Regions from separate parts of the Rhodococcus sp. ACT016 genome, predicted to be linked through region 1. Evidence: riboswitches for the same ligand, from Rfam matches in the RefSeq annotation. Region 1 holds a riboswitch; the other holds the start of a gene.

Region 1 (4,077 bases):
AAGGGTGGCGGGGCGCTGTACCCGCCGACGTCGGCGACGACCGTGCGGCTGCGAGGCGGCGAACTGCTACTCGCCGACGGCCCGTCCACCGAGTCCGCCGAGATCGCGAACGGGATCTACGTGCTGTCGGCGCCCGACCGGGACGCGGCGGTGGCGCTCGCGTCGCAGATCCCGCTGGGCCCGCGGGGGTGCGTCGAACTCCGGCAGATCGCCGCCGGCTGAGCTGACGCAGGGATCCCTCGGGTAGTCGGATCGACTACAGTGACCGGCCGTCCCGCCCGTTCCCCGAAGAGGATTCGGGTGCAACAGGTGCAACGGAAGCTGGTCTCAGGGCAATGACGGATGTCGGTGTGCGGGAACGCCGCAACGTGGTCGACGCGGCCGCACGGGTGCTGACCGAGGTCTGCGCGCCGTGGGTCGTCAACATCGCTTCGTCGATGGTGATCGGTATCGCGGTCGGCGCGCCCGGCTGGGGCGCGTTCGTCGCCCTGTGCGCGGGAGTCGTGCCGATGGCGGTCATCCTCGCCGGGATGCGGCGGGCGACGATCGGCGATCACCACGTCAGCAAGATCGACGAGCGACATCTGCTGATCGTGGTGCTGTTGTTCGTCGTGGTGGCCGGGTTGGTCGTGCAGGTCGTAGCGCATGCTCCGATCGAGATGATCGCGTTCATGTCGGCGGGCCTGGTGGCGTTGGCGGTGGCGGCGGCCATCACGAGCGTCTTCCGCTGGAAGGTCAGCGTCCACACCGGCGTCTCGGCCGGTGTGACGGTGGTACTGGCACTGGCGGTCTCACCGTGGTGGCTACTGGCCCTGACCCTCACACCGTTGGTCGGCTGGTCCCGGGTCCGTCTCGGAGCCCACACGACGGGGCAGGTCGTCGTCGGTGCGCTCACCGGCGCGGTCGCCGCCGGTCTGACCTATGCCCTGATCGCCTAGCGCGGAATCGGTGCCGTCCCTGCCGGATGCCGTGGCTCGATCATCGATTGTGCTGTGGCACTGAGGCTTCGGAGTCGAATCGCCGTCTTGGCGGAGGTCGACGCGGACGGGTCGGCGGCGCGACCGACCCCGAGTGGTGTGACGGCGATCTCGTTCGGGACCCGGTGGGTCGGGGTTGACATCGCGCGAATCGCTCTGCCATTCTCGTTGCCAGGTCACGAGTACCAGCGTCAAGCCCCGGCTAGCTGGTCGGCAACCCTCCAACCGCGGTGGGGTGCTCCGGGTGACGACCAGGTCATGGTCCAAAAGGACATGACAAGCGCGGACTCCGATGGCGTCGACTCTCACGGCCGACGAGTCCCGGGACTCGAAGGATGCTGTGATGACCGCTGTACTGAACGCTGACGCCTGTACGACCTCCCCCCTCGCCCGGGTTTCCGGCTGTGACTTGCAGGTTCCGCTCGTCGGGGGTGGAACCTGCACCTACGCGAACTTCGACTACGCGGCCAGCGCACCCGCTCTGGCGCAGGTCACCGACCGGGTTCAGGAACTGCTGCCGTTCTACGCGAGCGTGCACCGCGGCGCCGGCTACGCCTCCCGCGTGAGCACCGAGGCCTACGAGAACGCCCGTGTGGCCGTCGAGCGCTTCGTCGGCGCCGACGCCGACCAGGTTGTCGTCTTCACCCGCAACACCACCGACTCGCTCAACCTTCTCGCGAGCTGCGTTCCCGGCGACGTCGTCGTCCTCGACATCGAGCACCACGCAAACTTCCTGCCGTGGAAGAACTCCCGCGTCGTCGAGGCTGCCGACACGGTTGCCGAGACCATCGACCGCATCGTCGCCGAGCTGTCTGCCAAGCCCGCCGCGCTGCTTGCCATCACCGGCGCCTCCAACGTCACGGGTGAGGTGCTGCCGATCGCCCAGCTGGCCGAGGTCGCGCACCGCTGCGGCGCCCGCGTCCTCATCGACGGCGCGCAGCTCACCCCGCATCGCCGCGTGAACCTCGCCGAGACCGGCGTCGACTACCTGGCCTTCTCCGGCCACAAGCTGTACGCACCGTTCGGTGCCGGCGTGCTGGTCGGCCGCCGGGACTGGCTCGACGAGGGCGAGCCCTACCTCGCGGGCGGCGGTGCCGTGCGTGAGGTGACGCTCGAGGAGACCTGCTGGGCGCCCGCCCCCGCCCGCCACGAGGCCGGCAGCCCCAACGTCCTCGGTGTCGCTGCCCTTGCCGCCGCGTGTGATGCGTTGGCCGCGTTGGACTTCGGTAAGGTCGTCGCGCACGAGCGGGTCCTGTCGGCCCGCCTCGCCGAGGGCCTCGCGGAGATCGACCGCGTGCACCTGCTGCGTCTGTGGGCCGACGCCCCGGACAGCGTGGGCATCGTCACCTTCACGATCGACGGCTTCGAGCCCGGCGAGATCGCCGCGTACCTCTCGGCCGAGCACGGAATCGGTGTGCGCGACGGTCGTTTCTGCGCGCACCCGATCCTGAACCGCATCGGGCACGGCGACGGCGCCGTCCGTGCCAGCCTCGGCCTGGGCACCACGTCCGACGACGTCGAGCGCCTGATCGCCGCCGTCCGCCAGCTCGTGGCCGGCGAGGCGACCTGGAACTACGGCAAGACCGACGGCCTGTGGAACCCGGTTCCCGAGACCCGCGGCTTCTCCGCTGGTGGCACCGGCGCCTCCGAGTGCGTGTAACCGGCTCGGAATCAGTGTGATTCGAACTGTCGCGGGGGAGAGAATCGGGGGATAGCGTGACGCGCATGGAGTCGACGAACAGGGGCGGTCAGTGGTCCCGCCGTCATGTCGACCTGTGCCGTACGTCCTCGGGAATGTGTACGCGCTGACGTCCAACGCCGTCCACCACCCACTCTTCCCGAGGAATCGCCATGTCCCAGTCCGTTTTCACCTCCGCTCACTCAGTCGCGCCTCGCCGTCCGCTGCGCGTGGCCGTCGAACTGACCGGCGCCGGGCATCATCCCGCCGCCTCCCGGGTCGCCGGGAACATCCCGCTGACCGGCCCCGACTACTGGGTGGACCTGACCGTCGGCCCCGACACCCTCGACCTCGCGGCCCAACCGGCCGTCGTGCTCCGGATTCGCGCAGCCGACCTGCACGAGGCGCAGCGGGCCCGCGCCGCGATCCGCGCGCAGGTAGCCGCCGAAGGACGTGACCCGGACACCGTCACCGTCCTGGTCGACATCGAAACCCTGGTCGCGGTCGACTCCCGCAGCGCGCGTGCGGAACTCGCCCTTCTCGACGAGACGCTCGGGGTGCCGCACCAGCCGTCGTCGCTGTCGTACATCGGGACCGCCGACGGCCTGGCGAGCCTGATCGCCGACATCCACGCCGCCGACGTCGCCGACGGCGTCACCCTGCTGCCGCTGGCTCTGCCGAAGGTGCTCGAGCACGTCGTCGACGGCACGCTGCCGTGGCTCGAACGCCGCGGACTGGTCACGCTGTCGGACCGGGTCGACGAGGCGCTCGCCCGGTTCGGACTGGTGCGGGGAAGCCACGCCCGGGCGTCCTGAGCGGTCGAACCTCAGCGCGGCTTGTGGGCCTCGATGAGGAATCGGGTGGAATGCGCGACGAACGGACCATCCGCACGGATGTGTTCGTCGAGGTCGCGCAACCGGTCACCGTAGGCGTCGACGGTGAAGCCCGGAACTATCCAGATCACCTTCCTCAGAAAGTAGACGACCGCACCGATATCGAAGAACTCCATGCGCAGTCGCTCGAACCGCAGATCCACAATCTCGAGCCCGGCGGCGCGTGCCCCGTACGCGGCCGTGTCCGGATGCCGTAGTCGTCGCGCCTCGGGTTGCGGACCGAGGAAGAACTCGGCGAGCTCGAAGACGCTCTCGGGGCCCACGTGCTGGGCCAGATAGGTTCCGCCGGGGGCGAGCACCCGCGCGATGTCCGGCCACGACACGGTGTTGGGGTGACGACTGGTGACGAGGTCGAAGGCGTTGTCCGCGAACGGCAGTGGTGGCTCGTCCGGGGCGGCGACCACTACCGCGCCCAACGGGTGCAGCAACGCGGTGGCCTTCGCGATGTTGGGCGGCCACGACTCCGTCGCGGCCATCGTCCGGGGCATCGCGCCGGCACCGGCGAGGACCTCTCCGCCACCGGTCTCGA
Region 2 (4,077 bases), on a different contig from region 1:
TTGCCGTTCCGGTGCAGTCCCGACATCCTCGGTGCCGAGCGAAGGCGACTGCGATGGGCGTACCAGGAAACCGTGCGCAAGGAAAATCTCCCCGTCACGTTTGCCTCCTTGGTGAGCAGCGCCAACGCCATGTCGGTCCTCGGTACCGAGCCGGAGGTACGTACGCCCGAGGAGTACTGGGACGAGATCGACGAATGGGAGGCCGAGACCCGCGCTTCGTGGGTCGGCTTTCTCGACGACGCCGCGGCCGCGGCGTGGCCCTGTGCGCGCGTCCGGGTACGCAATCTCTGCACCACGTTCATGGAGGGAGTGGAGGTGAAGATTCATCTCGATGGACCGGTGGAAGCACTCAGCAGGGTGGACGTCGACGTTCTGACGAACAGGTTGCCGGAACCGCCGCGGCCGTGGGGGCCCAGGCCCGTCCATCCTCCCTGGATATCGGGCCAGCTTCCGAACCTCCATGACTTCGCCCTGTCGCCGCCTTCCTACCGGCCGGAGTTGGTCGCCTTCACCAACTCGGGCTCCGTCGACCTGCGCCTGACGCTGAAAGAACTGCGCCCGAACGCGACCTACGACAGCGACGACGACGACGACGAGTTTGTACTCGTGATCCGCGCACCCGGGGCAGATTGCCTCACCGGCACTTGGACAGCAACCGCCCGCGATCATCACGAACTGTTCGAGGGTGAACTGGTGATCGACGTTGCCGAGGTCGAGGACCTCTCGCCGATCGTCGAACGTCTACTGCCGGACCGGTAGCCGGATGGCCTTCACCCCGTAAGCCTGCGTATTCGAGTCCTGCGAATTACCCATTCGGCAAGATCCGCGCAGTGTGGCGACCTCGGTCTCAACTCGGCCTCGGACATGGTGGTTAACTTGCTGTTCGCGATGTCGACCGACGTGGCGTACACCTTCGCATGCAACGAGGTAGATCCGATGAGTGCTGAGGCCACCATCGCGGTCGTGGCCGCCATCATCGCGCTATCCTCTATGGTCGCCGCGTTCTGGCAGGCCGGAAGTGCCCGTCGGCAGACGAACCTGCAACAACAAATGATCGAAAACGCCGCGCAGCCGTACGTCTGGGTCGACATTCGCCCCGACGACCGCGATGCGGCCTTCTTCCACCTCATCCTCAAGAACGAGGGGCCTACCGTCGCCGAGAATGTGCACGTCGTGATCGACCCTCCGCTGCCGGAGTCCTGGCGCCCGTCCGGTTCCGTCGGTCCGCGCGAGAGCGACTTCGCCTCGCTCCCTCCCGGCCGCACCATGATCTGGAACCTCGGCCTCGCAAGCGACATCGTGGCCACGGAGACCGAGCGGCAGTTCGACGTCACCATCACCGCCACCGGGCCGTACGGGCCACTCGTCCCGCACACGTACAGACTCGACCTCACGAGATACATCGGCCACGCTCAGCGGGCTCCGGGAACGCTGTCGGGGGTGGCGAAGGCCATCGGTGACCTCACGAAACAGGTCGAGAAGAGCAGCGCCGGTCGCACCTGACATAAGAGCCGGTTATCGGTCGACGGGCGCGCCCGCCCGTCGACCCGTCGACTCCCCGCAATGGTCAGGGCGCCGTACGCACGCCACCGGATCCACGACGAGCGGGGAACGTGGGAGCGGGGCCGCTACGGCGCGTCCAGCACCGGAGAAAGATGACCGAGCGGGCGAATCCACCGACACCTGTCGTTCGCCGGTGCCGGTGGACTACACGGCGTGGGAGTGCTCCCATCGCCATCCCCGGTGGGAGTGCCGATCGCCGGCGCATGCCAGCAGCGACCAGTGGGGCCCGTTCCAGGCGAAGACTGCGACCTGCCCGAATCGCGCACCGAGATCGCGTGCCTGGTGGTCGGTCAGTCCGAACACCGCCCGACTGTCCTCGCTGTGATCGCCGGTGAAGCTGGACCCCACCGCGGGCATCGAACGGATCCCGCCGGCGTACAGGTATCGGTCGAGAATCTGCATGCGCGCACGAGAAACGTTGGCGGGTTCCGGATCCGGCTGGATCGCCGTCACCACGTGCAGCGGCCCGAACGGAGGGTGAGTCTCTCCATCGCTCTCGTCGCAGGGGCGGACGACGCCCCCTCCGTCGGTCTCGAACCGCACCATCGTGTTCAGGTAGAACTCCCACGGCGTGCGCTCGCGGGCGAGCTGGGCCAGATCGTGGCGCGGTGTCCACACGAAGTCGTCGTATTCCTGCACCGCCTCAACCTAGCCAGCCCACGAGGATCGGTGCGCGTCGTGGGACATCGCGGTCCACAGATTTCCGCAGTTATTGCGTATGCGCAGTTTGTGCGGTATCGTGGATCTCGTTGGGCTGGAAGGCCCGACATCTTCACGAGATGCGGCCGCCAAGCTCCGACCTGGCCGCACACCAACCCCAAGGCGTTTCCGGGGTGGTTCGGATGACGAAGTGGCCACCGCCAACCGGCGGCGAGCAAGTACGCCCCCGCTCGCGGCGGGCATCACCGCAGAAGGAACCTCATGAGCCACACCCTCACCCCCGTGTACGAGCTGCCCGGCGCAAACGCTCACTTCGGGGCGCCCGACCCGACGCACCGCCTGTCGGAATCGGCCGACAATGGCGCCGACGAACGGCTCGCCGCACTGCTGGCCGCCAATGCATGCCCGAGGACCTACTTCGTCAGTGACGTTGCCGCCCTGTTCGGCAAGTCCGACCAGTGGGTGCACTGGGTGCTCAGGAACGTCACCCACCCGGACGGCAGCCCCATCGAACCCGAACGCATCGGCAAGCAGCGCCGCAAGCGTTTCACCCGACCTCTTGTCGAGAGCATCGTCGTCGCCCTGCACCACCGCGGAACGCTCACCCGCGACGGTGCATGCCGGGTCATCGCCAACCTTGACGCCGCGGAGGGGCTGGCGGCCTGAGCCGCAGCGGGCGCACATTCCAGGGTCCGCAAATATTGCGGACCCGCAGATATTGCGGTATGGTAAGTCATGTCCAACCGCTACGCCCGAATCCGGGACGAACTCGATCATGCTGAATCCGCCGATCCCCCAACCGCATTGGAACATCTTCGGGTCGTGTTGGAGGAAGTGAGCGAGCTGCTCGACGAACAGCTCGCTCACGCGGTCCTCGACCACGAACTGTCCCTGCGCTCCGCGGGAGCGAAGGCCGGTCTCACCGAGAACGCCGTCGGCCCGAGACTGGCACGCACCCCGATGCTCTCCCCCTACGCCCGCCCGGACAAACGGGTAACCGCCAAAGAAATCCAGCGTGCCCGGTACGACAAGAAGGGCGGCGTACCCGCCACCCCACCTGCCACCCCGCAACCGATGCGGTTCAAACCGCGCCGCAACACCTGAGCCCCCACCGAAAGGATCCTCCATGGCCAATCCGGACGTGACCCATCTCGTGTTCCTGCTCGACCGCTCGGGCTCGATGCAGAGCATCAAGTCCGATATCGAGGGGGGTTTCACCACGTTCATCAACGACCAGCGCGGCGCCGCCGGCCAGTGCCGGGTGACCCTCGCCCAGTTCTCGACCACCTACGAGGTCGTCTACCAGGGTGTGGCGCTCGACGAGGTCCCGCCGCTGGACCTCCGGCCGCGCGGGAACACCGCGCTACTCGACGCGATGGGCACCCTCATCACCGACGTCAGCGCCGAAATCGGATCTCTCCCAGAGGAAGAGCGTCCAGGAACGGTGATCGTCGCGATCATGACCGACGGCCACGAGAACGCCAGCCGCGAGTGGACCCACCCCGCGATCAAGGCACTCGTGGAACTGCATACCAATCGGTTCGACTGGCAGTTCCTGTACATGGGTGCCGACCAGGACGCCGTCGAGGTCGGCACCCGGCTCGGGATCAAGCGCGACCAGTCCCTCACCTACAGCAAGGGCAAGTCACGCGACGCGATGGCCGCCGCGTCGGCCAACATCCGCAGCTACCGCGCTGCCAAGACCGTCGACGCCGCCGCTGCCATGCCGGTGTTCAGCGACGCACAGCGCGCGGCCCTCGACGACTGACACCGCCGCGCGCCGTCCGGCACACGCCATGGCCGCTCGTTTTTGCACCGTCACCAAGGAGGCACACCATGCCATCTGTTCGGGGG

Evidence for each region. Region 1 has a riboswitch for S-adenosylmethionine ahead of ACQ5DX_RS00065 (aminotransferase class V-fold PLP-dependent enzyme). Riboswitches for the same ligand answer to the same signal wherever they lie in the genome.
Region 2: linked by a shared signal. The riboswitch ahead of ACQ5DX_RS29515 (hypothetical protein) and the one ahead of ACQ5DX_RS00065 (aminotransferase class V-fold PLP-dependent enzyme) in region 1 are both predicted to bind S-adenosylmethionine.

The regions. Positions count from the first base shown of each region.
Region 1 covers NZ_JBEAET010000001.1:15,898-19,974, forward strand. The annotation lists gene ACQ5DX_RS00055 (YciI family protein) at 1-222, shown strand, start outside; gene ACQ5DX_RS00060 (hypothetical protein) at 336-938, shown strand; SAM riboswitch class IV at 1,152-1,266, shown strand; gene ACQ5DX_RS00065 (aminotransferase class V-fold PLP-dependent enzyme) at 1,321-2,637, shown strand; gene ACQ5DX_RS00070 (putative leader peptide) at 2,703-2,786, shown strand; gene ACQ5DX_RS00075 (hypothetical protein) at 2,829-3,470, shown strand; gene ACQ5DX_RS00080 (methyltransferase domain-containing protein) at 3,482-4,077, opposite strand, start outside.
Region 2 covers NZ_JBEAET010000002.1:581,553-585,629, forward strand. The annotation lists gene ACQ5DX_RS29500 (hypothetical protein) at 112-759, shown strand; gene ACQ5DX_RS29505 (hypothetical protein) at 937-1,503, shown strand; gene ACQ5DX_RS29510 (DUF3293 domain-containing protein) at 1,708-2,202, opposite strand; SAM riboswitch class IV at 2,334-2,450, shown strand; gene ACQ5DX_RS29515 (hypothetical protein) at 2,485-2,889, shown strand; gene ACQ5DX_RS29520 (hypothetical protein) at 3,046-3,327, shown strand; gene ACQ5DX_RS29525 (vWA domain-containing protein) at 3,350-3,991, shown strand; gene ACQ5DX_RS29530 (hypothetical protein) at 4,060-4,077, shown strand, end outside.